3 regions of the Enterobacter cloacae complex sp. HYC033_NIDB genome follow, and region 2 is predicted to be linked to each of the others. Evidence: predicted binding sites of a transcription regulator. Region 2 holds the regulator's gene; each other region holds the start of a gene.
The links. Region 2 encodes Fur, which represses iron uptake genes when iron is present. Its sites were predicted from a motif close to ATAATAATGAGAACNACTATCAA; they were not measured.
Positions count from the first base shown of each region.

Region 1: the regulator Fur is predicted to act here: its motif matches at 4,507-4,529, upstream of feoA (ferrous iron transporter A).
Region 3: the regulator Fur is predicted to act here: its motif matches at 2,041-2,063, upstream of O1721_RS00420 (siderophore-interacting protein).

Region 1 is NZ_CP115123.1:385,331-395,830, forward strand. It holds gene envZ (two-component system sensor histidine kinase EnvZ) at 1-414, opposite strand, end outside; gene ompR (osmolarity response regulator transcription factor OmpR) at 411-1,130, opposite strand; gene greB (transcription elongation factor GreB) at 1,359-1,832, shown strand; gene O1721_RS01965 (Tex family protein) at 1,920-4,250, shown strand; gene feoA (ferrous iron transporter A) at 4,570-4,797, shown strand; gene feoB (Fe(2+) transporter permease subunit FeoB) at 4,828-7,146, shown strand; gene feoC ([Fe-S]-dependent transcriptional repressor FeoC) at 7,158-7,394, shown strand; gene bioH (pimeloyl-ACP methyl ester esterase BioH) at 7,369-8,151, opposite strand; gene gntX (DNA utilization protein GntX) at 8,188-8,868, shown strand; gene nfuA (Fe-S biogenesis protein NfuA) at 8,930-9,505, shown strand; gene gntT (gluconate transporter) at 9,811-10,500, shown strand, end outside.
Region 2 is NZ_CP115123.1:2,183,671-2,194,170, reverse strand. It holds gene speF (ornithine decarboxylase SpeF) at 1-1,793, shown strand, start outside; gene potE (putrescine-ornithine antiporter) at 1,790-3,103, shown strand; gene pgm (phosphoglucomutase (alpha-D-glucose-1,6-bisphosphate-dependent)) at 3,249-4,889, opposite strand; gene seqA (replication initiation negative regulator SeqA) at 4,914-5,459, opposite strand; gene ybfF (esterase) at 5,643-6,416, shown strand; gene ybfE (LexA regulated protein) at 6,545-6,832, shown strand; gene fldA (flavodoxin FldA) at 6,988-7,518, shown strand; gene fur (ferric iron uptake transcriptional regulator) at 7,810-8,256, shown strand; gene chiQ (ChiQ/YbfN family lipoprotein) at 8,399-8,725, opposite strand; gene chiP (chitoporin ChiP) at 8,773-10,170, opposite strand.
Region 3 is NZ_CP115123.1:86,265-96,764, forward strand. It holds gene O1721_RS00415 (molecular chaperone DnaJ) at 59-1,228, shown strand; gene O1721_RS00420 (siderophore-interacting protein) at 1,229-1,993, opposite strand; gene O1721_RS00425 (PadR family transcriptional regulator) at 2,139-2,633, shown strand; gene O1721_RS00430 (methyl-accepting chemotaxis protein) at 2,630-4,189, opposite strand; gene O1721_RS00435 (methyl-accepting chemotaxis protein) at 4,429-5,949, opposite strand; gene ygjG (putrescine aminotransferase) at 6,372-7,751, shown strand; gene O1721_RS00445 (fimbrial protein BcfA) at 8,354-8,896, shown strand; gene O1721_RS00450 (fimbrial protein) at 8,968-9,501, shown strand; gene O1721_RS00455 (fimbria/pilus periplasmic chaperone) at 9,548-10,258, shown strand; gene O1721_RS00460 (fimbrial biogenesis usher protein) at 10,319-10,500, shown strand, end outside.

The DNA.
Region 1 (10,500 bases), 1.8 Mb from region 2:
CCAGGTTTTCAGCCAGACAACCGGCGAACTTTTATTGACCTCAACGCGCACTTCCGTCGGGCCGCCAAGCTGCTGCGCCATCTGCTGGCTGAGGAATTCATAGTGCTGCGCCCAGCGCAGGCCGGCATCTTCCGCCGCTTCGTTGGAGTAGAGCGAAATGCCCAGCTCACGGTAGATTTCCCGACGGAACGCCGGGGGAACAACCAACTGCGTGCCGTCCTCCAGTTGCAGTTTGTCGGTCATCAGCATACGCACTTCGTATGCCAGCACCTTATTAAACTGCTGAAGGCTCGGCAGGATTGCAAAGTTCAGCACCACCAGGTAGGTCGTCACCAGGCTGACAAACAGCAGGGTGACGATCAATAACAGCGTGCGGGCAAACGAACTTCGCGGCGAGAAGCGCATTCGCCTCATGCTTTAGAGCCGTCCGGGACAAACACGTAGCCCAGACCCCACACGGTCTGAATATAACGAGGATGCGCCGGATCTTCTTCCACCATACGGCGCAGACGAGAGATCTGCACGTCGATAGAACGCTCCATCGCGGAGTATTCACGACCACGCGCCAGGTTCATCAGCTTGTCACGGGAGAGCGGCTCACGCGGGTGACTGACCAGCGCTTTCAGCACCGCGAACTCGCCGCTGGTGAGCGGCATTGGCTCATCTTCACGGAACATTTCACGGGTGCCGAGGTTCAGCTTGAACTTACCGAATGCAATGACGGCCTCTTCCTGAGATGGCGCGCCCGGCAGCTCGTTCGCCTGACGACGCAGCACGGCGCGAATACGCGCCAGCAGTTCACGCGGGTTGAACGGCTTTGGAATGTAGTCATCAGCGCCGATCTCAAGGCCGACGATACGGTCAACTTCTTCACCCTTCGCCGTCACCATGATGATCGGCATCGGGTTGCTCTGGCTGCGCAGACGGCGGCAAATAGAGAGCCCGTCTTCGCCAGGCAGCATCAGGTCCAACACCATCAGGTGGAAGGATTCACGCGTCAGCAGACGATCCATCTGTTCCGCGTTCGCGACGCTACGAACCTGGAAGCCCTGCTCGGTCAGATAACGTTCCAGCAGCGCACGCAGGCGCATGTCGTCATCTACGACCAGAATTTTGTAGTTCTCTTGCATTGTGTGTACTCCCAAAGGTTCGGATAAGCCTGGAACAGCGTATTCTAAAAAAGTGCACGGGTTCGACCAGCAAATTCTGGTATAAATTCTAGACGAAATTGTTACAAAGCATATTTAACAGCAGCTTATCTGTTCATTTCATCACATAAATCATTATTAATCTTGTCTGTTACACTGTGCGCTACGTATTGTGCGCAAAGACAGTTAACCGGCATTAAAGGCTGCACCATGAAAACGCCTCTGATCACCCGTGAAGGGTACGAGAAACTCAAAAAAGAGATGGATTACCTGTGGCGCGAAGAGCGTCCGGAAGTGACCAAAAAAGTCACCTGGGCAGCAAGCCTGGGCGACCGCAGCGAGAATGCGGACTACCAGTACAATAAAAAGCGGCTGCGCGAAATCGATCGCCGGGTACGCTACCTGACGAAGTGCCTCGAGAATCTCAAAATTGTCGATTACTCCCCGCAGCAGGAAGGTAAAGTGTTCTTCGGCGCGTGGGTCGAAATTGAAAACGACAGCGGCGACACCCTGCGTTTTCGTATCGTCGGCTACGATGAAATTTTCGGGCGTAAGGATTACATTTCTATCGACTCCCCCATGGCCCGCGCCCTGCTGAAAAAAGAGGTAGGCGATTTAGCCGTTGTCCAGACGCCTGCGGGTGAAGCAAGCTGGTACGTCAACGAAATCGAGTATGTTAAATAGTCCGAGAGCGCCCTCCCCGGCTGGCATTTTTTGGTGTCAGCCCGTATAACTATCCCCCTGATTTTCGATCCACAAGATGAACTGACCATGATGAAAGAGTCGCTCTGCCGCATTATTGCGGGTGAACTTCAGGCCAGAGCCGAACAGGTAGAAGCTGCCGTTCGCCTGCTTGATGAAGGGAACACCGTGCCGTTTATTGCACGTTATCGTAAGGAAGTCACCGGCGGTCTGGATGACACGCAGCTGCGAAACCTGGAGACCCGTCTGGGCTATCTGCGCGAGCTGGAAGACCGACGTCAGGCGATCCTCAAATCTATCGGCGAGCAGGGCAAGCTGACCAGTGACCTGGAAAAAGCCATTAACGGTACCCTGAGTAAAACCGAGCTCGAAGACCTCTATCTGCCGTACAAACCGAAGCGCCGCACGCGCGGGCAGATTGCGATCGAAGCCGGCCTTGAGCCACTGGCCGATCTGCTGTGGAACGAGCCGTCTCACGATCCGGAAACCGAAGCCGCCAAATTTATCGACGCCGATAAAGGCGTAGCGGACACCAAAGCCGCGCTGGACGGCGCGCGCTATATTCTGATGGAGCGCTTCGCCGAAGACGCGGCGCTGCTGGCCAAAGTGCGTGATTACCTGTGGAAGAACGCGCATATCGTCTCCACCGTGGTGTCCGGCAAAGAGGAAGAAGGCGCGAAATTCCGCGACTACTTCGATCACCACGAACCCATTTCTACCGCGCCGTCTCACCGCGCGCTGGCGATGTTCCGCGGCCGTAACGAAGGCGTGCTGCAACTCTCCCTGAATGCCGATCCGCAGTTTGACGAGCCGCCAAAAGAGAGTCACTGCGAGCAGATCATTATCGACCATCTGGGTCTGCGCCTGAACAACGCCCCGGCGGACAGCTGGCGCAAAGGCGTGGTGAGCTGGACCTGGCGCATCAAGGTTCTGATGCACCTCGAAACCGAGCTGATGGGCACCGTGCGCGAGCGCGCCGAAGACGAAGCGATCAACGTCTTCGCCCGTAACCTGCACGACCTGCTGATGGCGGCGCCAGCTGGCCTGCGCGCCACCATGGGTCTCGATCCGGGTCTGCGTACCGGCGTGAAGGTGGCTGTGGTTGACGGCACCGGCAAGCTGGTTGCCACCGACACCATTTACCCGCACACCGGTCAGGCAGCGAAAGCGGCTGTCGTCGTCGCCGCGCTGTGCGAGAAGTACAACGTTGAGCTGGTTGCCATCGGTAACGGTACGGCGTCCCGCGAAACCGAACGTTTCTATCTCGACGTGCAGAAGCAGTTCCCGAAAGTGACGGCGCAGAAAGTGATCGTCAGCGAAGCGGGGGCATCGGTCTACTCCGCCTCTGAGCTGGCAGCGCAGGAGTTCCCGGATCTGGACGTTTCCCTGCGCGGTGCGGTCTCTATCGCCCGTCGTTTGCAGGATCCGCTGGCGGAGCTGGTGAAGATTGACCCGAAATCCATCGGCGTGGGCCAGTATCAGCACGACGTGAGCCAGACGCAGCTGGCGCGCAAGCTGGATGCGGTAGTGGAAGACTGTGTTAACGCCGTCGGCGTGGACCTGAACACCGCTTCCGTTCCCCTGCTGACCCGCGTGGCGGGCCTGACCCGTATGATGGCGCAGAATATCGTCGCCTGGCGTGATGAGAACGGTCAGTTCCAGAACCGCCAGCAGTTGCTGAAGGTGAGCCGTCTGGGGCCAAAAGCATTTGAGCAGTGCGCGGGCTTCCTGCGCATCAATCACGGCGATAACCCGCTGGATGCCTCTACCGTTCACCCGGAAGCCTATCCAGTTGTCGAGCGTATCCTGGCCGCCACCCGGCAGGCGCTGAAAGACCTGATGGGCGACAGCAGCGCGCTGCGTAACCTGAAAGCGGTGGATTTCACCGACGAACAGTTCGGCGTGCCGACGGTCACCGACATCATCAAAGAGCTGGAAAAACCGGGCCGCGATCCGCGCCCTGAGTTTAAAACCGCGACCTTTGCTGAGGGCGTAGAAACCATGAACGACCTGCTGCCGGGCATGGTGCTGGAGGGGGCGGTAACCAACGTCACCAACTTTGGCGCGTTTGTGGATATCGGCGTACATCAGGATGGTCTGGTGCATATCTCTTCCCTCGCCGACAAGTTCGTTGAAGATCCGCACACCGTGGTCAAAGCGGGCGACATCGTGAAGGTGAAAGTGCTGGAAGTGGATCTCCAGCGCAAGCGTATTGCCCTGACCATGCGTCTGGACGAGCAGCCGGGCGACACTAACGCGCGCCGTGGCGGTAATGGCGGTGGCCGTGAACAGCAGCGTCCGGCAGCGAAAGCCGCGAAGCCACGCGGACGTGACGCACAGCCGGCGGGCAACAGCGCGATGATGGATGCGCTGGCAGCGGCGATGGGTAAGAAACGCTAATGCTGTAAATGCCCGGTGGCGCGACGCTTACCGGGCCTACGGTTTTGTAGGCCGGGCAAACGCAGTGCCGCCCGGCAAGCAGGCCGCAGGGAATTAAAATAAATATGTTGTATCCATATTTAAACCACGAATTATCACCTCATTAACAAATAGCCCTCTTTTTATTTTCACCTCAATTTCGAAAATATTGAGCAAGGTCAAGCAGACCGCAAATTAATACGATTAACAACATCCCGTCACATTTTTATTATTGCTGATAAAAACTATTCTCATTATCATCGCAGTGTAGATTATTTAACCTATCGTGGAATCAGGCGCTATGCAATTCACTCCAGACAGTGCGTGGAAAATTATCGGTTTTACCCGTGAGATAAGCCCGGCCTATCGGCAGAAGCTCCTGTCACTGGGCATGCTACCCGGCTCATCATTCCAGGTTGTGCGCGTTGCGCCGTTGGGCGATCCAGTTCATATCGAAACCCGACGCGTTAATCTGGTTCTGCGTAAAAAAGATCTCGCATTAATTGAAATTGAATCTTTATCCCGTTAACAAGCCAGCGGTTTCAGTGAGTCTACTACAATGAAAAAATTAACTATTGGCTTAATTGGCAATCCTAATTCCGGCAAGACAACCTTATTTAATCAGTTAACTGGCGCACGCCAGCGTGTGGGAAATTGGGCAGGCGTGACGGTTGAACGCAAAGAAGGCCAGTTCACCACGACAGATAATCAGGTCACGCTGGTTGATTTACCGGGGACCTATTCCCTCACCACGATTTCATCCCAGACCTCTCTCGATGAGCAAATTGCCTGCCACTATATTCTGAGCGGCGACGCGGATCTGCTTATCAACGTGGTGGATGCCTCTAACCTCGAACGAAATCTGTATCTCACGTTACAGCTGCTGGAGCTGGGTATTCCCTGCATCGTGGCGCTTAACATGCTCGACATCGCGGAGAAGCAAAAGCTGCGCATCGACGTCGATGCCCTCTCCGCCCGTCTGGGCTGCCCGGTGGTTCCGCTGGTTTCCACCCGCGCTCGCGGCATTGACGCCCTGAAGCTGGCGATTGACCGCCACACGGGCAATGCCGACGTCGAACTGGTGCACTACGCCCAGCCGCTGCTGCGCGAAGCCGGGCAGCTGGCGCAGGAGATGGATAACAGCATGCCCGCCAGACAACGTCTGTGGCTTGGCCTGCAAATGCTGGAAGGCGATATCTACAGCCGCGCCTACGCAGGCGATGCGGCGGATAAGCTGGACGTCGCACAGGCTCGCCTTAGCGACGAGCTGGATGACCCGGCCCTGCACATTGCGGATGCGCGCTATCAGGCCATCGCCGCTATCTGTGACGTGGTCAGCAATGCATTAACCGCTGAACCCAGCCGCTTCACCGCCGCCGTGGATAAAATTGTGCTCAACCGCTTCCTCGGTTTACCGATCTTTTTACTGGTGATGTATGTGATGTTCCTGCTCGCCATTAACATCGGCGGTGCATTACAACCTATCTTTGATGGCGGCTCTGTCGCTATCTTCGTGCACGGTATTCAGTGGCTGGGCTACACCCTCCACTTCCCGGAATGGTTGACCATCTTCCTTGCGCAGGGGATCGGCGGCGGGATCAATACCGTCCTGCCGCTGGTGCCGCAGATCGGCATGATGTACCTGTTCCTCTCCTTCCTTGAGGATTCCGGTTACATGGCGCGCGCCGCCTTCGTGATGGACCGCCTGATGCAGGCGCTGGGGCTGCCGGGCAAATCCTTCGTGCCGCTGATTGTCGGCTTTGGCTGTAACGTGCCGTCGGTGATGGGCGCACGCACGCTGGATGCCCCGCGCGAACGCCTGATGACCATCATGATGGCGCCGTTCATGTCCTGCGGCGCGCGGCTGGCGATCTTCGCGGTCTTTGCCGCGGCGTTCTTTGGTCAGGAAGGAGCGCTGGCCGTCTTCTCCCTGTATGTGCTGGGTATCGTGATGGCTATTCTCACCGGCCTGATGCTGAAGCACACCATCATGCGTGGCGAAGCGTCGCCGTTCGTGATGGAACTGCCGGTTTATCACGTTCCGCATCTGAAAAGCCTGATTATTCAGACATGGCAGCGCCTGAAGGGCTTCGTTCTGCGCGCCGGTAAGGTGATTGTGGTGGTCAGCATTTTCCTGAGCGCCCTGAACAGCTTCACTCTGAGCGGCCAGGCCGCGGACAACATTAATGACTCTGCCCTGGCCTCCGTCAGCCGGATCATTACGCCGGTCTTCAAACCGATTGGCGTTCAGGAAGACAACTGGCAGGCAACCGTGGGCCTGTTCACCGGCGCGATGGCAAAAGAGGTGGTTGTCGGCACCCTGAACACGCTTTACACCGCGGAAAACATCCAGGAAGAGGCGTTTAATCCGGCAGCGTTCAACCTCGGCGATGAACTGCTTGGCGCGGTGGAAGAGACCTGGCAGAGCCTGAAAGACACCTTCAGCCTGAGCGTACTGGCGAACCCGATTGAAGCCAGCAAAGGCGACGGCGAAATGGCGACCGGAGCAATGGGCGTGATGGGCCAGAAATTTGGCAGCGCGTCGGCGGCCTACAGCTACCTGATCTTCGTCCTGCTCTATATTCCGTGCATCTCGGTCATGGGCGCCATTGCCCGTGAGTCCAGCCGCGGCTGGATGGGCTTCTCCATTCTGTGGGGGCTGAACATTGCCTACTCACTGGCGACCGTGTTTTATCAGGCCGTCAATTACAGCCAGCATCCGCGCTACAGCCTGGTCTGTATCCTCGCGGTGATCCTGTTTAACGTGATGGTGATTGGCCTGCTGCGCCGGGCGCGTAGCCGCGTTGACGTTAACCTGCTGGCAACGCGCAAAACCCCGACGACCTGCTGTAGCAGCCCTGCGGGCGACTGTCACTGAGGGGAAGAAAGATGGCATCGTTGATTCAGGTTCGTGACTTACTGGCGTTACAGGGACGAATGGAGGCGAAGCAGCTCAGCCTCAGCCTGCATACGCCGCAGCCGATGATCGATGCCATGCTGGAAAGGCTGGAGGCCATGGGGAAAGCCGTGCGCATTCAGGAAGAGCCGGACGGTTGTCTGTCCGGCAGTTGTAAGAGTTGTCCTGAAGGTAAAGCCTGTCTCAGGGAGTGGTGGACGCTTCGCTGATAAAACCGGACAGCGCCGAACAAAACTCAGCAGGATGAGAGATGAACGGCGCATGTGCCGCTTTGGCAACCACCATTGATTTACTCTCCGGCCACAGCGCATCCAGCAGCGGAACCACCTTGCGCGGAACCAGTCCATCCAGATAGCCATAAATACGCAGATGCGGCACCGTTAACGACGCCAGCGGCTCGCGCAGATCGGCCGTTTTCAGGATTTCCAGCCCTCCGTTCAGCACCTCAACCTCCGGCATCGGCAGAGAAAGCACCGTCTGCTTCAGCGTCCGCGCATCCTGACGGGCGGTTTCTGTTCCCATCGTCTGTAATGCCAGGAAACGCTCCACCGTCCGCTGGAAGTCTTCGCTCAGCTGATGCTGGAACCCGGCCAGCACCTCAGGTTTGATGCCCGGCCACGCCTCGCGGGCGCTGAAACAGGGTGATGAGGCAACGGTGATCAGCGCCTGGACCCGCTCAGGATGGCGCAGCGCAATCTGGCTTGCCACCAGCCCCCCCAGGCTCCAGCCGAGCCAGACGGCTTTTTGCGGCGCCGCTTCCAGAACCTGCTCCGCCATGTCGTCGAGCGTCATCGCGCCGTAGCCGTGGCTGCGGCCATAGCCCGGTAGATCCACCAGGTGTACCGTGAATTGCGAGGCCAGTTCCTCACTTATGCAACGCCACACTTCGGCGTTCAGTCCCCATCCGTGCAGCAGCACAAGATGACAATTTCCCGTCCCAACGGTCTGCCACCACAGCGTCTTCATCAGTTAACGTTCTCTTTTTTCACATGGAGGTTGCGTATGCTAACAGTGCCCGGCTTGTGCTGGCTATGCCGAATGCCACTTGCGATGAGCGCGTGGGGCGTCTGTTCCGTTTGCACGCGAGCGCTGGGTTACCTGAAGGGCTGTCCGCAATGCGGCTTGCCTGCCGTAAGCCAGACGCTCCCCTGCGGCCGTTGCCTGAAAAAAGCGCCGCCGTGGAGCGCGCTGGTGGCGGTGGATGATTACGTTTTGCCGCTGAGTCGTCTGGTTCATCAGTTTAAGTTTTCCAGCCAGACTGCACTGGCGCAGCCCCTGGCACGCCTGTTGTTACTGGCGGTATTACAGGCGCGAAGAACGCGCGGGCTGCCGCCGGTCGACACGCTTGTGAACGTGCCACTGTTTCAGCGTCGGCACTGGCGGCGGGGATACAATCAGAGCGACCTGCTGTGCCGTCCGCTCGCCCACTGGCTGGGTTGCCGGTACCCAGCCTCTGCGCTGAAACGTACTCATGCCACTGCCGTTCAGCACCGGCTCAACGCCCGGTCGCGCAAAAGGAACCTGAAAAACGCCTTTCGCCTTGAATTGCCGGTCAACGGCCTCCATATCGCGATTGTGGATGATGTCGTCACCACGGGCAGTACCGTGGCTGAACTTTCCCGACTGCTTTTGCAAAGCGGCGCCGCGTCAGTTCAGGTATGGTGTCTGTGCCGTACCTTGTAGCCCTTCTTCAATGGGCGTATGATTATACCCAGGTAATTTAGTCAACTATTAGGCCAAAGCTATGATCCGTATTTCCGATTCTGCACAAGCGCACTTTGCCAAACTGCTGGCAAATCAGGAAGAAGGGACGCAGATCCGCGTGTTTGTGATCAATCCAGGCACTCCGAATGCAGAATGTGGTGTCTCTTATTGTCCTCCGGATGCTGTGGAAGCAACTGACACTGCCCTTAAATTTGAACAGCTCACCGCGTACGTTGATGAGCTGAGCGCGCCGTATCTTGAAGATGCGGAGATTGATTTCGTCACTGACCAGCTGGGTTCTCAGCTGACGCTGAAGGCGCCAAACGCGAAGATGCGTAAAGTCTCTGACGATGCCCCGCTGATGGAGCGTGTGGAATATCTGCTGCAATCGCAGATCAACCCGCAGCTGGCCGGCCACGGGGGACGTGTTTCCCTGATGGAAATCACCGAAGATGGTCTGGCGATCCTGCAATTCGGCGGCGGCTGTAACGGCTGCTCCATGGTTGATGTAACCCTGAAAGAAGGGATCGAGAAGCAGCTGCTGAACGAATTCCCGGAACTGAAAGGCGTGCGCGATCTGACCGAGCACCAGCGCGGCGAGCACTCATACTACTGATTCAGTCCCTGTCTGTATTGCCCGGTGGCGCTGCGCTTACCGGGCCTACTTTTTCTTGCCTCCCCCTCTGTATGTTGACCTGCGTCTCATAATTTAAATTTTACCTGCCTGGGTGATTCTCAATCACATCATGTTACCCGTATCATTCTCGTGGGCACTCAACACCCTTATAACAGCCGACTAAACTTAACGTTTTCGCAGGCATCAGTATGAGTGCCGTTAACACTCTGTTCCCAGTTGGGACAACCGGAATTTGTCGTTGAAACAATGACGTTACCCATAACAATTCAAAGGCCAGGTCAATCATGCCATTAGTCATCGTCGCTATCGGTGTTGTGTTATTACTGCTCTTGATGATCCGCTTCAAAATGAACGGATTTATCGCTCTGGTTCTGGTGGCACTTGCAGTCGGTCTGATGCAGGGAATGCCGCTGGTTAAAGTTATCAGCTCCATTAAAGCCGGTGTCGGCGGTACGCTCGGCAGCCTGGCGCTGATCATGGGCTTCGGCGCCATGCTCGGTAAAATGCTCGCGGACTGCGGTGGCGCACAGCGTATTGCCACCACGCTGATCGACAAATTTGGTAAGAAGAACATTCAATGGGCGGTGGTGTTAACCGGTTTTACCGTCGGTTTCGCGCTGTTCTATGAAGTGGGCTTCGTGCTGATGCTGCCGCTGGTGTTCACCATCGCCGCTGCCGCCAACATCCCGCTGCTGTTCGTGGGTGTGCCGATGGCTGCGGCGCTGTCCGTCACCCACGGTTTCCTGCCGCCGCATCCGGGCCCAACGGCTATCGCCACCATCTTCCATGCCGATATGGGTAAAACCCTGCTGTTTGGTACGATTCTGGCGATCCCGACGGTGATTCTGGCAGGCCCGGTGTATGCGCGCTTCCTGAAAGGCATTGATAAGCCTATCCCGGAAGGGCTGTACAGCGCCAAAACCTTTACTGAAGAAGAGATGCCAGGCTTTGGCGTCAGCGTCTGGACCTCACTG
Region 2 (10,500 bases):
TCTTCCGCCGCCATCCGGCCGGAAACCAGTTTGTCGATTTCTTTGGCGAAACGCTTTTCCGCGCCGATCTGTGCAATGCCGACGTGGCAATGGGCGATCTGCTGATCCACGAAGGCGCGCCATGCATCGCCCAGCAGCATGCGGCAAAAGTCTTTAATGCGGATAAAACCTACTTCGTGCTGAACGGCACCTCCTCTTCCAACAAGGTGGTGCTCAATGCCCTGCTCACGCCAGGCGATCTGGTGCTGTTCGATCGCAATAACCATAAATCTAATCACCACGGGGCGCTGTTACAGGCGGGCGCGACGCCGGTGTATCTGGAAACGGCGCGCAACCCGTACGGATTTATCGGCGGTATCGACGCACACTGTTTCGACGAGAGCTACCTGCGGGAGCTGGTGTCAGAGGTCGCGCCTGGCCGTGCGCGGGATGAACGTCCGTTCCGTCTGGCGGTGATCCAGCTGGGCACCTACGACGGTACCATTTATAACGCCCGTCAGGTGGTGGATAAGATTGGTCACCTGTGCGATTACATTCTGTTTGACTCCGCCTGGGTGGGTTACGAGCAGTTTATCCCGATGATGGCCGACTGCTCGCCGCTGCTGCTGGAGCTGAACGAAAACGATCCGGGCATTCTGGTGACCCAGTCGGTGCATAAGCAGCAGGCGGGCTTCTCGCAAACCTCGCAAATCCATAAGAAGGACAGCCACATAAAAGGCCAGCCGCGCTATGTCCCGCATAAACGCCTCAACAACGCCTTTATGATGCACGCCTCCACCAGCCCGTTTTATCCGCTGTTTGCCGCCCTGGATATCAACGCCCGCATGCACGAGGGGCAAAGTGGGCGCAACATGTGGATGGACTGCGTGGTGACGGGTATTGAAGCGCGGAAACTGATCCTTCAGAACTGTCAGTTTATTCGTCCGTTCGTGCCGGAGACGGTGGATGGCCGTCCATGGGAAAGCTGGGATACGGCAGAGATTGCTACCGATCTGCGCTTCTTCCATTTCGTTCCGGGCGAACGCTGGCACGCCTTTGAGGGATATGCCGAGCATCAGTATTTTATCGATCCCTGCAAACTGCTGCTGACTACGCCGGGCATCAACGCCCGCACCGGTGAGTACGATGATTTCGGCGTGCCCGCGACCATCCTCGCCAACTTCCTGCGTGAAAACGGCATCGTGCCGGAAAAATGCGACCTCAATTCCATTCTGTTCCTGCTCACCCCGGCGGAGGACATGGGCAAATTGCAGCAGCTCGTCGCCCAGCTGGTGCGCTTCGAAAAACTGCTCCAGAGCGATGTGCCGCTGAAAGAGGTTCTGCCCTCTCTTTATAAGCAACATCCGGAACGTTATGCGGATTATACCCTGCGTCAGATTTGTCAGGAGATGCATGACCTCTACGCCCGCCATAACGTGAAGCAACTGCAAAAAGAGATGTTCCGCAAGTCTCACTTCCCACGCGTCATGATGAACCCGCAGGAGGCGAACTATACCTATCTGCGCGGTGAGGTCGAGCTGGTGTCCCTGCGCGACGCGGAAGGACGTATCGCCGCGGAAGGCGCGCTGCCTTACCCACCGGGGGTGTTGTGCGTGGTGCCGGGAGAAGTCTGGGGCGGTTCCGTGCTGCGCTATTTCGCCGCGCTGGAAGACGGGATCAATCTGCTGCCGGGTTTTGCGCCGGAGTTACAGGGGGTTTACGTCGAGGAGTGTGACGGTCGCAAACAGGTGCGCTGCTACGTCATCAAACAACCTGCCGCTCAGCCATCGCTGCTGAAAGGAGAAAAATTATGAGTAAGGCCAACAAGATGGGCGTGGTGCAACTCACTATTCTCACCATGGTGAATATGATGGGTTCGGGGATCATCATGCTCCCCACCAAGCTCGCTGAAGTGGGGACGATTTCGATTATCTCCTGGCTTGTTACCGCCGTGGGTTCGATGGCGCTGGCGTGGGCGTTTGCCAAGTGCGGTATGTTCAGCCGCAAGTCCGGCGGCATGGGCGGCTATGCCGAATATGCGTTTGGTAAGTCCGGTAACTTTATGGCGAACTATACCTATGGCGTGTCGCTGCTGATCGCCAATGTGGCGATTGCCATTTCCGCTGTCGGTTACGGCACAGAGCTGTTTGGCGCGACGCTGACCCCGGTGCAAATTGGGCTGGCGACCATCGGCGTGCTCTGGATCTGCACCGTCGCTAACTTTGGCGGCGCGCGCATCACCGGACAGCTCAGCAGCATCACCGTCTGGGGCGTCATCATCCCGGTTGTCGGCCTGTGCATCATCGGCTGGTTCTGGTTCAGCCCGACGCTGTACGCCAATTCCTGGAATCCGCATCACGTACCGTTCTTCACCGCCGTGGGATCGTCCATCGCCATGACGCTGTGGGCCTTCCTCGGGCTGGAGTCGGCCTGTGCGAATGCGGAAGTGGTGGAAAACCCGGAGAAAAATGTGCCGATCGCGGTACTCGGCGGGACGCTGGGGGCGGCGGTGATCTATATCGTCTCGACCAACGTGATTGCAGGAATTGTGCCCAACATGGATCTGGCTAACTCCACGGCGCCGTTCGGACTGGCGTTTGCGCAGATGTTTACGCCGGAGGTAGGGAAAGTGATCATGGGACTGATGGTGATGTCCTGCTGCGGCTCGCTGCTGGGCTGGCAGTTCACCATCGCCCAGGTATTCAAATCTTCCGCTGACGAAGGTTATTTCCCGAAAATCTTCTCCCGCGTCACCAAAGCGGATGCACCGGTGCAGGGCATGCTGGCGATTGTCATCTTCCAGAGCGGATTGTCGCTGATGACCATTAGCCCGTCGCTGAACAGCCAGTTTAACGTGCTGGTCAACCTGGCGGTGGTGACGAACATCATTCCGTACATTCTGTCGATGGCGGCGCTGGTGATTATTCAGAAGGTGGCGAAGGTGGATCCGCGCAAAGCCCGGGCGGCCAATATCGTGGCGCTGATTGGGGCGATTTACAGCTTCTATGCGCTCTACTCGTCCGGTCAGGAGGCGATGCTGTATGGGGCGATGGTGACATTCATGGGCTGGACGCTGTACGGTCTGGTCTCACCACGGTTTGAACTGAAGAATAAACATAGTTAAAAAAGAAGCCCGGTGGCGCTGGCGCTTACCGGGCCTACGAGGTCAATGCAAAACGGCAACCCTGAGGTTGCCGTTTTTTATGTTTTCTCCCTCTCCCAGTGGGAGAGGGCCGGGGTGAGGGCATCAGCCCGCACCAGATCACGACTTACGCGTTTTTCAGCACTTCGCTGACAATCTCTACCGCTTCTTTCTCAATCTGCTGACGGTGCTCAGCGCCGAGGAAACTTTCGCAATAGATTTTGTACGCATCTTCCGTACCGGATGGACGCGCGGCGAACCAGCCGTTTTCGGTCATCACTTTCAGGCCGCCGATGGATGCGCCGTTACCCGGCGCCGCCGTCAGACGCGCGGTGATCGGGTCACCTGCCAGGGTACTGGCACTGACCATCTCCGGAGAGAGTTTTGACAGAGCTGCTTTTTGCGCAGACGTGGCGCTAGCCTGAATACGGTTATAGCTTGGCGCACCAAAACGTTCCGCCAGCTCGTTGTAATGTTCCTGCGGGTTCTTACCGGTGACCGCGGTGATTTCCGCCGCCAGCAGGCACATGATGATGCCGTCTTTATCGGTTGACCATGGGGTGCCGTCGAAGCGCAGGAAGGATGCCCCCGCGCTCTCTTCACCGCCAAAGCCGAAGCTGCCGTCGTGCAGACCATCAACAAACCACTTAAAGCCCACCGGCACTTCCACCAGCTTGCGACCCAGCGCGTCGACCACACGGTCAATCATAGCGGAAGAGACCAGCGTTTTACCCACCGCGACCTCTTTGCCCCACTGCGGACGGTGCTGGAAGAGATAATTGATTGCAACAGCCAGGTAGTGGTTCGGGTTCATCAGCCCTGCCGGGGTGACGATACCGTGGCGGTCGTAGTCCGGGTCGTTGGCAAACGCCAGATCGAACTTGTCGCGCAGCGCCAGCAGGCCAGCCATTGCGCATTCGGAGGAGCAGTCCATACGGATCGCGCCGTCTTTGTCCAGGTGCATAAAGCGGAAGGTCTGATCGACGTGATCGTTCACGATGGTCAGATCCAGCTTGTAGTGCTCGGCAATGCGTTTCCAGTATTCAATACCGGAGCCGCCCAGTGGATCCACGCCCAGCTTCAGACCGGCTTTCTGGATAGCGGCCATATCGACGATATCCGCCAGCCCTTCCACGAACGGCTGCACCAGATCCTGCTCTTTCACGTGGCCGGAGGCCATGGCTTCATCCAGCGAGATGCGTTTCACACCGTTCAGACCGTTAGCCAGTAACGCGTTGGCACGATCTTCCACCACTTTCGTGACGTTGGTATCCGCCGGGCCACCGTTAGGTGGGTTGTACTTGATGCCGCCATCTTCCGGTGGGTTGTGGGACGGGGTGATCACAATGCCGTCAGCCTGCGCGCCACCTTTTTTGTTGTGTACCAGAATAGCGTTAGAAACCGCTGGCGTTGGCGTAAAACCGTTGTTCTCCTGAATAATCACGTCTACGCCGTTCGCCGCCAGCACTTCCAGCACGGAGATAAAAGCAGGTTCAGACAGGGCGTGGGTATCTTTCCCTACATAGCACGGACCGGTGACGCCATTTTTGGCGCGCTCTTCCGCGATGGCCTGAGCAATGGCCAGAATGTGCGGTTCGTTAAAGCTGTGGCGCGCCGCACTACCGCGGTGGCCAGATGTACCAAACTTCACTGCGTGTTCTGCGTTGCCCACCACCGGCTTCAGCACGTAGTACTGCGCGGTCAGTTGAGCGACGTTAATCAAATCGCGTTGTTGTGCAGGTTGTCCTGCACGGCTGTGATTTGCCATTGCCTGGTCCTTCTGATGCAAGGGTTAAATTGTACCGCAAACCTTTTCGATCAATTCCGCCGGGAACTGCATGGACTGCATGATATGTTCGATCATGCTGCACTTACGGCCCGTATTGGTGTTGGTGATCACCCAGTATGGTGTACCGGGAACGTGTTTGGGTTTGGTTTGGTTGCCATTTTGCAGCAGGGTCTGCTCGTCGCCTGCGAAGTAAACGCGCGTGCGACCGTGCAGCGACTCTGTCGCTTCTGCAAATGCGTTGTTATCCAGTGAGTAAAGTGTAGACAGCACCAGCATAAAGCGGTTAACCGCCTTTTTCTGCTCGGCATATTCATCGGACAGCAGCAGCTCGCGCATCGCTCGCACTTTGTCTTTTGCCGGCATGACGGCAGGTTTTACTTGTGCAACAACGCTCGGCTGAGACACGACATCTTTAGTGACAGGAGTGGGCTGTGAGGCGGCGGAAATTTTGAGCATGCGCCGTAAAATGTCGGACGCGCTCTCCCCAATATGCCGCGTCTGGCTGGCAATATACTGATAGAGTTCGTCATCAACTTCGATTGTTTTCATCTTAATCCAGTGCGATATCTTATCTGAATACAAGTCGTTGAGATTATAAGGTCAAATCCCAACAGCGGATAGCGTCAAACCAGGTTGGCGGCAAAAGTCAGATTAAACTGGATCCTTGCCCCCGGGCGGCAGAATGGTCAACATGATACCCTAACCTGACAAACCTAAAAAAAGAACTTTGCCATGAAATTGAATACCCGAGCGCAAACTGCACAATCGCCGAACAATAATTCTCCCATCGTACTGGTTCACGGCCTGTTTGGTAGCCTGGATAATCTGGGTGTGCTGGCGCGCGATTTAGTGACCGATCACGCGATCCTCCAGGTTGATATGCGCAATCACGGTCTTTCTGGGCGCTCGGAGGAGATGACCTACGCAGCCATGGCGCAGGATCTGCGGGACACCCTCGATGCGAATAATATCCAGAAAGCGACGCTTATCGGGCATTCAATGGGCGGCAAAGCGGTGATGGCGCTCACTGCGCTGGCCCCTGAGCGAATTTCCGGGCTGGTGGTCATCGACGTTGCGCCCGTCAATTACGACGTTCGCCGTCACGATGAGATTTTTGCCGCCATCAATGCGGTCACCGAAGCGGGTGTCGCAACCCGCCAGCAGGCGGCTGCCGTTATGCGTGAGCATCTTGATGAGGAAGGCGTAGTTCAGTTCCTGCTGAAATCGTTTGTTGACGGACAATGGCGCTTTAACGTCCCGGTATTGTGGGATCAGTATTCGCATATTGTGGGCTGGGAAACCGTCCCCGCCTGGCCGCACCCTACCCTTTTTATTCGCGGCGGCAACTCCCCTTACGTCACTGACGCGTACCGTGACACGCTGCTGGCGCAATTCCCGCAAGCTCGCGCTCACGTCATTGCCGGTGCCGGGCACTGGGTACACGCGGAAAAACCGGATGCCGTCCTGCGCGCCATTCGCCGCTATCTTACTGATACAGCGAATTGATTAAAAAGCCAGCGACCGGAAGACGACGGGCTTCCAGTCGTTGGCGTGTGGATTTGGGTGATGTATGATGGCGCGCTTATCGCCCGGGCATTAGCAGGGCGGCGTGTTTCCCCCGAAGTCTCAGAATCATGGCCAAAGAACAAACGGACCGTACGACACTAGATCTGTTCGCGAATGAGCGTCGACCGGGACGACCGAAAACGAATCCGCTTTCGCGCGATGAACAGCTGCGTATCAATAAACGCAACCAGCTTAAACGCGATAAAAATCGTGGGCTTAAGCGTGTCGAACTGAAGCTGAATGCCGATGCCGTCGATGCGCTTAACGAATTAGCTGACGCGCGCAACATCAGCCGCAGCGAACTGATCGAAGAGATGCTGATCGCCCAGCTTGAGACGTTACGCGGCAAGGCGTGAGTCAGAAAATCCCCAATATTACCTTTTTCATGTAGCACAGAGTGCAGTCCTGCGTGATAGCTGTTTCCGCAGGGTTGCCTGTTCTGCTATTATTGCCCTTATCCGTGGACAATTTGCGCCACCATACCATTAAGTTTCAAGAGGTTATTTTACTCATGGCAATCATCGGCATTTTCTTTGGCAGTGATACCGGCAATACTGAAAATATCGCAAAAAACATTCAAAAACAGCTCGGTAAAGACGTTGCTGATGTGCATGACATCGCCAAGAGCAGCAAAGAAGATCTCGAGGGCTATGACATCCTGCTGCTGGGCATCCCGACCTGGTACTACGGTGAAGCACAGTGTGACTGGGACGATTTCTTCCCGACGCTGGAAGAAGTAGACTTCAACGGCAAGCTGGTTGCCCTGTTTGGCTGTGGCGATCAGGAAGACTATGCTGAATATTTCTGTGATGCGCTGGGCACTATTCGCGACATCATTGAGCCACGCGGTGCGGCGATCGTCGGTCACTGGCCAACGGCGGGTTACCATTTCGAAGCGTCCAAAGGTCTGGCAGATGACGATCACTTCGTTGGCCTGGCCATTGATGAAGACCGTCAGCCAGAGCTGACCGCTGAGCGTGTAGAAAAATGGGTTAAGCAGGTTCGTGAAGAGCTGAACCTGGACGATATCCTTAACGCCTGATATCCCTGCGGCGCAACTCCGGTTGCGCCCGTTTTCCAGGTAAAACCGATTAAATTAATTGCTACAAACTTTTAACTTTTTCGCCCAGACCTGTACAATATCCCCCTGGTAAAAAGTGGGTGCCATCGAACAAGTTTGTTGGTGATACCACGTTTTTATAAGCATACTTTGCTTGAGACTTGCAGTTTTCATTTAGCCATGGCAGTTCTATAATGAGACGCATTATCCCAAGTGCATTTTCTGTCACTTCTTCTTTTGAAGTGAATCGTTTAGCAACAGGACAGATTCCGCATGACTGACAACAATACCGCATTAAAGAAAGCTGGCCTGAAAGTAACGCTTCCTCGGTTAAAAATCCTTGAAGTGCTTCAGGGGCCAGACAATCACCATGTCAGTGCGGAAGACCTTTATAAGCGTCTTATCGATATGGGTGAAGAGATTGGGCTGGCAACCGTCTATCGTGTGCTGAACCAGTTTGATGACGCGGGCATTGTTACTCGTCATAATTTCGAAGGCGGTAAATCCGTGTTCGAGCTGACTCAGCAGCATCACCACGATCACCTGATCTGCCTCGACTGTGGCAAGGTCATTGAATTTAGCGATGATTCCATTGAATCACGCCAGCGTGAAATCGCCGCCCGTCATGGCATCCGCCTGACCAACCACAGCCTGTACCTGTACGGTCACTGCGCTGAAGGCGATTGCCGCGAAGACGACCACGCGCACGACGCGAAATAATATCGTGTTCATACTCTGAGCCAGCCGTAAGGTTGGCTTTTTTTTGCCTGAAAAAAGTCCGGTGGCGCTGCGCTTACCGGGCCTACGGGCTGTGACACCGTTGTAGGCCCGGTAAGCGCAGCGCCACCGGGCATAAAGCAACTTATTTATTGTTATTGCGAATCTCGTCCCAGATCTTATCGCAACGCTTCGCCACTTCCTGATCGTTACCGCTTTTCCGCGCCTGGATACAGGCCTGGTAATCCATCACGCGAACATTTTCCTGCGTCGCAAACTGCTCATGCGCTTTCTCTTTTTTCAGCACATTCAGCACGCTCTGGCAGGCTTCAATCTTCTCTGGCGATCCTTGTGCTGTATTGATGCAGGCGCTATACGCCTCCTTCAGACGGAAGTCTTCTTTCTGCGCCTGATCCTGCGCACACGCCACCAGCCCCGATGCCAGCAGCGCAACGATTACCATTTTTTTCATCATATGCAGTCTCCATGCAGGCGGGATTTCGCCCGCCTGCGTGTTCATCAGAAGATTGTGAATGGCGCAATGACCATGAATTTCACGTCACGTTCATCCTGGAAGATGTTGCCGTAACCGCCCGCGTAGCTCGGGATATCGGAGTGGTTGTCATACTGGGTGAAGTGCAGTTTGAACATCGTGCCTTTCGCACGGCCCTCCTGAAGGGTGTAAATCGCATCCAGGCTGTATGAAGACTCTTTCAGACGGTAGTTCGGATCGTAGTAGGCGTCTGGCGTAGCCATATCTGCTGGCTTCGCGTCCCAGGCGTACGCGTAGGACGCACCCACCGCCCAGCCAGGCAGGTTCCAGTTCTTCAGGTCATACATTGCGCCGAAGAAGACCGCCTTTTCGCCGTCGGCGTTGAAGTCAGAGCGGTTATCCCACCAGATATCCAGACGACCATTGGAAGAGGCGTAGGTTGGCGTCATACGTTGCAGGAAGTAGCCCTGCTGCCCTTCTGCCTTGACCCATGTTCCCTCCAGACGTAAATCAACCTGACCTACCTTGTAGCCGAAGGTCAACGCCTGTAACCACGCGGTGCCGTCATAGATATCATTTACGCTGCCATCACTGACTTTGTCGCGCGTACCGTAGAACTGATAGCTGGTGCTCAGCGGGCTACCCGCGATATCAAATTTGTAGCTGGCTTTAGCAAAGTACTGATCGATATAGCCTTCAGCCTGACCAAAAGCAGCTTCCAGCACCAGATCGTTTTTGAAGTCGTACTTCGCCCCCAGCGAGTGGAGATAATCAACTTTGGTTTTTTTATCATTCTGATAGAACTTGTCCATCTCAATGTGCCACGGCGCTTTGTACTCGTTGGTCCACATATAGGAGAAGCTCAACGCCCCCGCATCGCCGTAGTCAAAATTAGCACCGGCTTCCGCACCCTGATAGGTACCTGGCATAAAGCTCCAGTGCGGTGCTAACAGCGTCTGACCGGTTGGCTGGATATAACCTCCACGCGCCCAGACCGGACCATATTTGAATTTTGCAGCCGCTTTATACAGGCTGATTCCGCTTTTATCGCCGGACCAGTCTTCGTCGTAGGCTTTATTGCTGGAGGAGAACGCAATTTCGTTCGGATGGCCGCTGTCGCCATTTTCGGCCATTTCAATTGCGGTGAACGCGGCAATATCGATCCCGAACATATCGGCGGCATATCCCGACTGGAAATCCAGGTTGGCGTTCCAGGTCGAGTGAGAAAGGTTGGTTTTGTATCTATCTTCAGTGACGTCTTTACGGTCACGCTCACGCTGCCAGTAATAAATACCGCCCGTGAGGGTGGAATCTTCAATGAAACCTGCTGCTTTTGCCTCTGGCGCAACCACCAGGCCCGACATTGCTGTCACACCGGCGATAGCCAGCGCCAGCGCACAACGTTTGCCACTGAACGTACGCATATGTTTATCCTCTTTGACGTATAAATTGCTGTTACCAAAGGCAAACAGCGAAAAAATAAAAAAGTAGCGTTGAGAAAAACCTCGTTGACTACAATGGTTAGACTATTTTTCGCGACGCGAATTATCAATCTCTTTCTGTAACGGGAATGTAAGAATATGAGCAACCGCACATATTTCATCGTTTTCTGTTACATTTCATTCATAACTCCAAAAATGCGGGCGTTTGACAGAAAACCTTTTATTTCCATAAACATGCAATCGGTTTCATCGTTTAAACATTTGAGATGTTTATTTTTTAATTGAAATCATTTATGAAAATAATAAATTTTG
Region 3 (10,500 bases), 2.1 Mb from region 2:
TAGCTTTTACAACAACTAACCTTAACTCAAATACTTAAGCTCCAGAGCGAAAGGCATCATGAGCACACCGATCAAACGGCTAGAAATCATTAAAAATGCCATTGAGCTGGAAGATGACGACATCATCCGGAGCCAGCTGAAACGTCTCAAAGAGGAAGCCTTTGACGATGAACTCCTGTCCATCGTCGCGGCGCTTGAGCAGAAAAATTATACCGCAGCCCTTCGCGCTATCACCGCCTGGCTGCAAAGCCAGCGCGCCGTTACCCCATGGCGTGACCCACAGCTGGCGGCCAGCAAGCTGGAGCTGAAAGCCCTGGAAGAGCGTCTGCGCGATCTGATTGATCGCCGTAACGCCCGGGTACAGCAGCTAGATGAGTTCAACGATCTTTATTTCTCCCGCCTCGGGCCGTTGATGCAGCAGATCCTCGCCCTGCGTAAAACGCTGGCGGAGCTTAACCTGCGTCGTCAGCAGGCGGAGACGCGTCGTCGGGAAGAGGATTACCGCCGCTGCCAGGACTATATGGCGCAGGCCGTAGAGGTTCTGACAACGCTCACCCGGCGCTGGCGAGATCTGCCTGCGGATTCCGTTCAGGCGGCAGAGGCGCGCAAACATCTTCAGCAGCAAAGCAATCTGATTGCCAACCTGCTGGCCGAAGCAATGGAGCTGGAGACCGGTTTAACGCGTGAAGAAGAGCCGGCACGTCAGGCGCGCGATGAGGCCAACGAAGAGTACAAGAAGTATCGCGAACAGCATCATGATGCCGAAGTTCGCCTGCGTAAAGGCAAGGATCTCTCTGAAGAGGATCGGAACGAGCTGAAGCGGCTCTGGCGTCAGGCGAGCAAGCTATGCCACCCGGATCTGGTTGCCGATGATTTAAAAGAGGAAGCCAACAGGATGATGGTGCAACTCAACCAGGCCAAACAGCGCGGCGACGTGAAGGCCATTCGCTCGCTGGTCGCCCGTCTGCAACAAGGATTCGAACCAATGATGGCGAGCGACAGGCTGAACGACCTTGAACGTATTCGTAAAAAGATGGCGCAGGTGCGTGAGCAAATCGACACCCTGGTGAACGAGCTGGCAGAGCTGGAGAAGGAAGAGTCCTGGCTGCTCGTCTCGTCGCTCAGCAATATGGAAGCCTACTTTGCCCAGCAGGAGAAAGCGCTGAAAGAGGTATGCGCCTCGCTCGAACATCAGGTGAGCGAAGCGCAGCTGGATCCCGCTGCCTGATTATTTGGCGTGCCAGTACGCGCTGGCACGCACCAGCTGCGGGTCAATTGCGTCGCTTTCAAACTGACGGCTCAGGCGTTTCACCACCTTCCCCTCCCCGGTCAGCCAGATAAAGTAATCCTCTTCCGGCACGGCCAGCGCGGCAAGATGGTCGGCCATCGCCTGCTCGTTGTGGCCGATAACCCAGGTGATGTTGAACCCGCTCAGGTGTGCCAGATAGTCCTGATACGCCGCATCGCCCACGGTGACGATGGCGTGGATCGCCGGGCGAACAGGCAGTTTTGCGATGCCTTCTAAACGGCGGCGCAGCGCGGGCATCCCCGACTCGTCGCACACGTACAGCTGCCAGGCGTAATCTTCCGGCACCACCAGCGAACCGCGCGGCCCGCCGATGGTCAGCTTGTCGCCCACCTTAGCCTCTACCGCCCAGTTGCTGGCAATGCCGCCATCATGAACGAAGAAATCGAGCGCCAGCTCATGTTTTTCGTCATCGTACAGCGGGGTATAGTCACGTGCCTGCGGACGCGTGCCGTCGCCCCAGTCGATGCCTTCATCGGTCACCACAGGCGGCACGAAAGTGGTGCCCGGTGCCGGGAAAAAGACTTTGGTATGGTCGTCAAAGCCGCGAGAGCTAAAGCCCTCCAGCGCCTCGCCGCCTAGCACAATGCGCTGAAATCCTGCGCTGACTCGCTCAGTGCGCAGCACGTTCAGCTCACGAAAACGCAGGTCATTGCGGACACGTTGAGGGTAACGGGTAGATGCCATGTTGATGCCCTTCTCAGGTGAATACGATATATCGGAATGAATTTTTAATGATAATGATTGCTATTAACTAAGAAATCAAGATTTTTTAGATTACATCTGAATATATCTTAGATATAGTTTAGATATATCAAATTGAGGGAAAAACATGCGACACGAACACGACGGCGGCGGACGCCGGCCACGATTTTTTGGTCATGGCGATTTGCGGCTGGTGATCCTGGATATCCTGACCCGCAACGCGAGCCATGGTTACGAGCTGATTAAAGAGATCGAAAACCTGACGCAGGGACATTACACGCCAAGCCCTGGCGTGATCTATCCGACGCTGGATTACTTGCAGGATCAGGCGCTTATCACCATTACCGAAGAAGAGAACGGCCGTAAGCGGATTGCGATTAACGCCGCCGGAGAACAGTGGCTGGAAAATAACCGGGAACAGCTGGAGCAGATCCAGACGCGTATCAAGGCGCGCTCCGTCGGTTTCCAGCTGCGCAAAAACCCGCAGATGAAGCGGGCGCTGGATAACTTCAAAGCGGTACTGGATCTGAAGGTTAATCAGGGAGAGCTCAGCGACGCGCAGTTGAAACAGATTATCGGCGTGATTGACCGCGCGGCGCTGGAGATCTCCCAGCTGGATTAAGCCAGCACGCCGTCGCTCACGCGGAAAACGCGGACCAGCTCTTTCAGGTGCATGGCCTGTTCGTTAAGGGATGCCGCCGCCGCAACGGACTCCTCCACCAGCGCGGAGTTCTGCTGGGTGGTGGCGTCTATCAGGCCAATCGCGCTGTTGATCTGCGAGATGCCTTCCGTCTGTTCGTGGCTGGCCTGGCGAATCTCACGCAGGATTACGTCCATCTCCTCTACGTTGCCGACCATGCCGTTGATAAGCCCGCTGGCCTTCTCCACAAGGTTCATGCCGTCCTGCGTCTGGCTTGTGGAGCTTTCAATCAGCTGGCGGATCTCACTCGCAGATGTTGCACTTTTCTGCGCGAGCTGGCGTACCTCGCCCGCCACCACCGCAAAGCCACGACCATGCTCACCCGCGCGCGCCGCTTCGACCGCCGCATTCAGCGCCAGAATATTAGTCTGGAAGGCAATGGCGTCGATCAGGTCGATAATGTCGGACATCCTGTTCGATGTTTCGTTAATCAGTCGCATCTTGCTGGTGACCTGCTTCATCATCTCGCCGTTGTTTTTGACCACAGCAGCCGCATCGGCAGACAGGTTCGTCGCTTCTCCGGTGTGGGACGCGGTGTTCTTCACCGTAGCGGTGATCTGCTCCATCGACGCAGCTGTTTGTTCAACGGAACTGGCCTGCTCCTCCGTGCGGGCAGCCAGATCCTGGTTGCCCGCGACAATTTGCGCGGCGGCGCTGGAGATGTTTTCCGATCCGGTTTGCACCTGCTGCACAATCTCCAGCAGGCGCGTTTTCATCTCCATCAGTGCGGTGAGTAGCAGTCCGGTTTCATCTTTACCGTGCGAGGTAATGCTGCCGGTGAGATCGCCATCGGCAATGGCCTCCGCAAAATTCACCGCGTCGTTCAGCGGTCGGGTAATGGATCGCACAATGAACCAGCCAGTCAGGCTGGCTGCCGCGACGCTGAAAAGCGTAATCAGGACCAGCAGGAGACGATTGGTGCGGAAATCGCCTTCCACCTGCTCGCCCGCACTCTGCATTTCATGGTCCTGGATCGCAATCAGCGCCTGCACTTTCGCTTTGTAGGACTGTTGCAGATTCAGGGTGTTGGTCATCATTTCGTTTATCGCGCCCGCACGGTCGTTATTCTGCACGGCCTGCAAAATGCGGTAGCGCGAGTCAAGATATTGCTGGCGTACGCCGTGGATATCGGCCAGCACCTGTTGGGATTTTTTATCCTTGAGAGCGTTGTCCAGCTCGCTCAGGATTGCGGAGATGCGCTCGCTGATCGCCTTCAGACGCTGCTCTGATTGCGCCGTGTACGTCCCCTGTTCGTCCAGCAGCATGAGCTGCTGCGTGCTTATAAATTCCTGGAAGTTGTCGATTAACTGGTTCGCTTTTACCGTCGTTGGATAGTCGCTGGTAAGGATGGTTTGCATTCCATTGTTTGCCCGATTCAGGCTCATCAGAGACAAGCTTGCGCTGACGACCATCAGGACAATAAATAATCCAAACGCCAGAAATAATTTCGTGCCGATCTTTACGTCATGTATGAACATATTTACCCCATCGATGTGATTATTTCTCAGACGATCGCTGTTATCGACAGGAAACACGCTAACTTTATGACTTTGATCGTTTTTTTATTTTTCACTCTCAATGAATCTGGATCGTAACAATTAAAAACCGGGCGCTTTTTTTAGTTACTTAATATTTCATTAACAACATAACTTATTCTGAAAAACAAAAAAGCCGTTTACCCAGGAGGAATAAACGGCTTTATCGAAGCATGCATTTCTTAATGCAGCACGGTAACCGCATCTTCAAGGCGTCCGGCCCGGTGCTTAACCATCGCGGAAATCTGCGCGCTCTCTTCGACCAGGTCAGCATTTTTCTGCGTAATGCTGTCCAGCTCTGCCACGGCACGGGTCAGCTCTGTCAGGCCTGTCGCCTGCTCTGAGGTGGCGTGACTGATCTGCGCGATGAGCTGCGTGACGTTTTTCACCTGCTCGACAATATCATCCATAGTACGTCCCGCGGCGTGGACCTGCTCGGCGCCCGACTGCACTTTGCTGGCGCTGGCGTCGATCAGCTTGCGAATATCGTTAGCCGCGTTCGCGCTGCGGCTGGCAAGATGACGCACTTCGCCCGCCACCACCGCAAAGCCTTTCCCCTGCTCGCCCGCGCGTGCCGCCTCAACCGCAGCGTTCAGCGCCAGAATATTGGTCTGGAAGGCGATGTCATTGATAAGCGAGGTAATAGAGCCAATGCGCTGGGTACTGTCGGCAATGTCATCCATGGTTTTCACCACGGTCTGCATCACGGTGCCCCCCTGCGTGGCCGCGCTGCTGGCAGCCATCGACAGCTTGTCGACTTCGGCTGCGGTCTCAGAGTTACTCTGCACCGACGCCGCCATCTGATTCATTGTTGCCACGGTCTGCTGCACGTTAGCCACGGTCTGGCGCGTGCGGTCGTTGAGATCTTCATTGCCCTGCGCCAGCCTGTCGCTACCGTCGCGCACGCTCACCACCTGGCTGGAGACGTCGTTGATCAGCCAGCGGCACATCAGCCCCAGCTGTCCGACGGCCCGCAGCGTCAGCCCCAGTTCATCGCTGCGGTTAAGATGCTGCACGCTGTTACGCTCTCCGGTAGCGACCCTGAGCGCCTGCCGTGCGACGTTTTCCACCGGGCGGACAATCTGTTGCTCAAACACCAGGGTGCCAAGCAGCATCACCACGGCTGCCGCCGCCAGCGAAGCCCAGCCCGCGGCACTGGCAACCAGCGTTGCGGCCATCACCGCGAAAAGTACCGCCATTACGCTACGCACGCGCCAGCGCAGCGGCATCGCCGGTAATTTGCCGAGCCAGCCTTTGCGCACCACCAGCCCTTTATGAATGCGTTTTTTGCAGCGTCCTTCGTTGAGCGCCTTATAAAGCGGCTCCACCGCGGCGACCTCGTCCTGCGTGGCGCGGGTACGAATGGACATATAGCCCGTCATCTGGCCGTTACGCACCATTGGTACCGCATTGGCACGTACCCAATAGTGATCGCCATTTTTACGTCGGTTTTTGACAATCCCGCTCCAGGGTTCGCCCTTTTGCAGCGTGTACCACATGTCGGCAAAAGCCGCTTTCGGCATATCCGGATGACGCACAATGTTGTGCGGTTGCCCGAGCAGCTCCTGGAGCGTAAAGCCGCTCACTTGCACAAAGGTGTCGTTAGTGTGGGTCATGTAGCTGTGGAGGTCGGTGGTCGACATAAGCGTGGTGTCATCGTCCAGCGGATATTCATTCTGGGTGACATAGTCAGGAGAGGACATAGTGAGCATCCCTTGCAGGTTATTTGAATGTTAATTTTGTGGCTTATGTTTTTTCGGCGATAAAAAATTTATCTTTAGTTGTTAAATATGATTGAGATCGCAAATCTCGGTTAAACCGCACTTTTCGTGCGTTTTTCTAATTAATTGATTTAAAATACTTTCGGCATGAAACTACCTACAAAGCATGATACCCCGGTGCACACTTAAGGCGCATTCCCTGCCCTGGAGCAGTGCAATTGACGACACCCCATCCCCGGCTCGTTATCCCTTATCCCGTGCGGCGCGCGATGGCATGATTAAATATTGTGCAACTTTGATTTCACCTGGCGTTTATCCCGATTTTTGTTAAGGCATCTGAGGTGGCGTAATCCCTGCAATACTTAACTCAGTATCATGTGATACGCGATCCCCGGGAGCATATTTTGAACAGGTTACCTTCCAGCGCCTCGGCTCTTGCCTGTACCGCGCACGCACTGAATCTCATTGAGAAGCGAACGCTTGATCATGAGGAGATGAAACAACTTAACCGTGAGGTCATTGATTACTTTAAGGAGCATGTGAATCCAGGTTTTCTGGAGTATCGCAAATCTGTTACCGCCGGCGGGGATTACGGAGCCGTAGAGTGGCAAGCGGGCAGTCTGAATACGCTTGTCGACACCCAGGGACAGGAGTTTATCGATTGCCTGGGGGGTTTTGGTATTTTCAACGTGGGGCACCGTAATCCAGTTGTGGTTTCCGCCGTACAGAATCAACTTGCGAAACAACCTCTCCATAGCCAGGAACTGCTCGATCCGCTTCGCGCCATGCTCGCGAAAACGCTGGCAGCCTTAACGCCCGGTAAGCTGAAATACAGCTTCTTCAGCAACAGCGGCACCGAATCGGTCGAAGCGGCGATTAAACTCGCCAAAGCGTACCAGTCGCCGCGCGGGAAATTTACCTTTATCGCCACCAGCGGCGCGTTCCACGGGAAATCCCTGGGCGCACTGTCGGCGACCGCTAAATCAACCTTCCGCAAACCGTTTATGCCGCTGCTGCCGGGCTTCCGCCACGTGCCATTTGGCGACATCAACGCCATGCGCACCGTGCTGAGTGAATGCCGTAAAACCGGCGACGACGTGGCGGCGGTGATCCTGGAGCCGATTCAGGGTGAAGGCGGCGTGATCCTCCCGCCGCAGGGCTATCTGCCCGCCGTGCGTCAACTGTGCGATGAGTTCGGCGCGCTGCTGATCTTCGACGAAGTGCAGACCGGGATGGGGCGCACCGGCAAGATGTTCGCCTGCGAGCACGAGAACGTTCAGCCTGACATTCTGTGCCTGGCGAAAGCGCTCGGTGGCGGCGTGATGCCGATTGGCGCAACGGTCGCCACTGAGGAGGTCTTCTCGGTGCTGTTCGATAACCCGTTCTTACATACCACCACCTTTGGCGGTAACCCGCTGGCCTGTGCGGCGGCGCTGGCCGTCATCAACGTGCTGCTGGAGCAAAACCTGCCCGCGCAAGCGGAGCAGAAAGGCGACATGCTGCTGGACGGCTTCCGTCAGTTGGGCCGGGAATATCCGGATCTGGTACAGGATGCGCGCGGGAAAGGGATGCTGATGGCGATTGAGTTCGTTGATAACGAAACCGGTTATAGCTTCGCAAGCGAGATGTTCCGCCAGCGGGTACTGGTGGCGGGAACGCTTAACAACTCGAAAACCATCCGCATTGAGCCACCGTTGACGCTTACCATTGAGCAGTGTGAGCAGGTGCTGAAGGCGGCGCGTAAAGCGCTGGCGGCATTACGTATTGCCGTAACATCCGCCTGAACATTTATTTTTCCTGCCCTTTTAGCAGTATCAGGGCGATATGCAAAGAAATCCCTGGGATACGCCAGGGATTTCTTTATGCAGTCAGACTGAGGAATAATGTGCATAAGTGCAAACACGGTTCATCATATAAATTTAAAATATTTCTTTATGTAATATCAGATTGTAAAAGCAGCCGGATAATAACACCACCGCATTACCAACGCATGTCCGAATAATGACAGCCGTAACGTCTTGCATTATTAACAAAACCACGATGACATTCATCGCAGACATTAATAAAACCGACCAGCGAATAGAAATGCGGTTCTGACGGCGTGCAATATCATTCAAACAAATAAATTATGAGTTAATTTTATATTTAGTAAAACTAATAAAACATCAACCCATTATCACATTGATATAATATTATTTAATCCGTAGAATCCCCTCATTCATCAGCGCAGTGGCGGATGATATAAAACCAGTAACAACGCCCTGGGTAAAAATAATATATTAATCTAAAAACATATCCTATACCACTGCCTCGAAAAAAGATTCACATGACATTGTGAATATATTATTTCAATTGACAGCATGATGTTTATCTAAAAAGGATTTGTATGAAAAAGCAAGTTATAGCAATGGCTGTTGCCGGCGCGCTGGCTGGTGGCATGGCAATTAATGCGCAGGCCGATACCGTTACCGTTTCCGGCGGGACCGTCAACTTTGTCGGCCAGGTGGTAAACGCCGCCTGTTCCGTCGCGGCTGACTCCGTAGACCAGACAGTTACCCTGAGCCAGGTGCGTACCGTCAAGCTGACAACGGTCGGCATGCAGGCCAACCAGAAAGAAGATTTTAAAATCGTTCTGGAAGATTGCGACGCCACCGTTAGCCAGAATGCCGCCGTGATCTTTAACGGCCAGCAGGACCCTGCTGTAGAAGGCAGCCTGGCGAACACCGCTGGCGCAGGCTCGGCCAAAAACGTTGCGCTGCAACTGTTCGGGCCGGACGGCCAGGCGCTTAACATTGGCGATACCTCCTCCAACGTTAAGCTGATCAACGGCGAAAACATCATCCCGCTGAGCGTGGATTACGTGGCCACAGGCGCGGCCGAGCCGGGCAACGTCTCCTCCGTCGCAACGTTCCAGATGGTTTATTCCTGATTCGTTAGCCGATCTCGCTTCTTCGCCTGCGGGCGGAGAAGCGTTGTCCGGCAAGCGTTAGAGAGTTCGCAATGCAGCAATCCATAAATCGGGCGCTGCTGATAGCCGGCACTGCGCTTTTTGCCGTATTGCCAGCCGCGGCAAAGGACGATGGAAGCGTGACCTTTCAGGGTCAGGTCGTCAATGCGGCCTGTTCCGTCAGCATGGATTCCCAGGATCAAATCGTGCATATGGGACAGGTACGCAATAGCCAGTTCATCGCCGCCGGTGACTGGGCCAAACCGGTACCCTTCTTCATCACGCTGGAAGCATGCGACACCAGCGTAAGCCAGCGCGCCGGGGTGCTGTTTAGCGGCGAGTCTGACGGCAACGATCCCCAGGTTTTTCGCGCGGGCTATGGGCCTGGCGCCGCCACCGGGATTGGTATCGGTCTATTCGATGCGATGGGGAACCTGGTAAAGCCAGACACCGCGCCCCCCTGGTACAGACCTTTGCAGGACGGTGAAAACCGGCTGAGCTATATCGCCAGGTATCGCGCCACCGAAGATAGCGTCAACGCTGGTACCGCGAACGCGCAGGTCTGGTTCATCGTTTTTTACCAATAACTGACTCACAGGCAAGAAGCCTGACACATGAGAAACTGAGGGAACAATGCGTATCATTACATCACGCTGTAAACTGACTCGTCTGATAGCTGGCGCGCTAACGGCTCTGTTCGCGATGGGGATGGCCGGTTCTGCCAGCGCAGGCGGTATCGCGCTCGGGGGAACCCGGGTGATTTATCCCCAGGGTGATAAGCAGGCTTCATTAGCCATTATTAACTCTTCAACGAATACCACTTTTTTAATTCAGAGCTGGGTGTCCAACGCCGAAGGGGCAAAATCAGCGGATTTTGTCATTACGCCGCCGCTGTTCGTTATCCATCCTAAAAAAGAGAATACCCTGCGTATTATGTACGTGGGCCCCGATCTGCCTGTCGATCGTGAAAGCGTTTTTTATCTGAACAGCAAAGCCATTCCTTCCGTCGAGAAAAATAAGCTTTCCGGTAATACGCTACAAATTGCCACCCAGAGCGTTATTAAACTTTTTATCCGGCCGAAAAAATTGCCGTCGCTCTCTATTGATGCGCCCAAAACATTAACCTGCTCAGTCACCAATGGAAAAGTCACTATTACCAATCCATCGCCTTATTACGTTTCGTTGGTTCAGTTTTTCGTCGGCAACACGCAACTGGCAAATAACATGGTAGCACCCAAAAATAACCTGGTGGTGGAGATCCCCGGTGGCGGCACTGGCAGCGTGAGGTTTCAGACCGTTAATGACTTTGGTGCCAACACGCCCGTTCAGTCATGCGCGAAATAAGTCGTATACGGCGTTACGTATGACGTTTTGTCATTAAAAGCCTCGCAGGTAAGGGAAGACATGAAGCGTGTTCAGCCACGAAGATTTAACGCGCTCGTCAGAGCGTCGCTAACGCCGCTGGCGTTGACGATTGCGGGACTCCTTTCGTCCATCACCGTGCGCGCGGAGTATTTTTTTAACCCGGCATTTTTGTCGAGCGATCCTTCCGCCGTGGCGGATCTCTCCCGTTTTTCAACAAATGG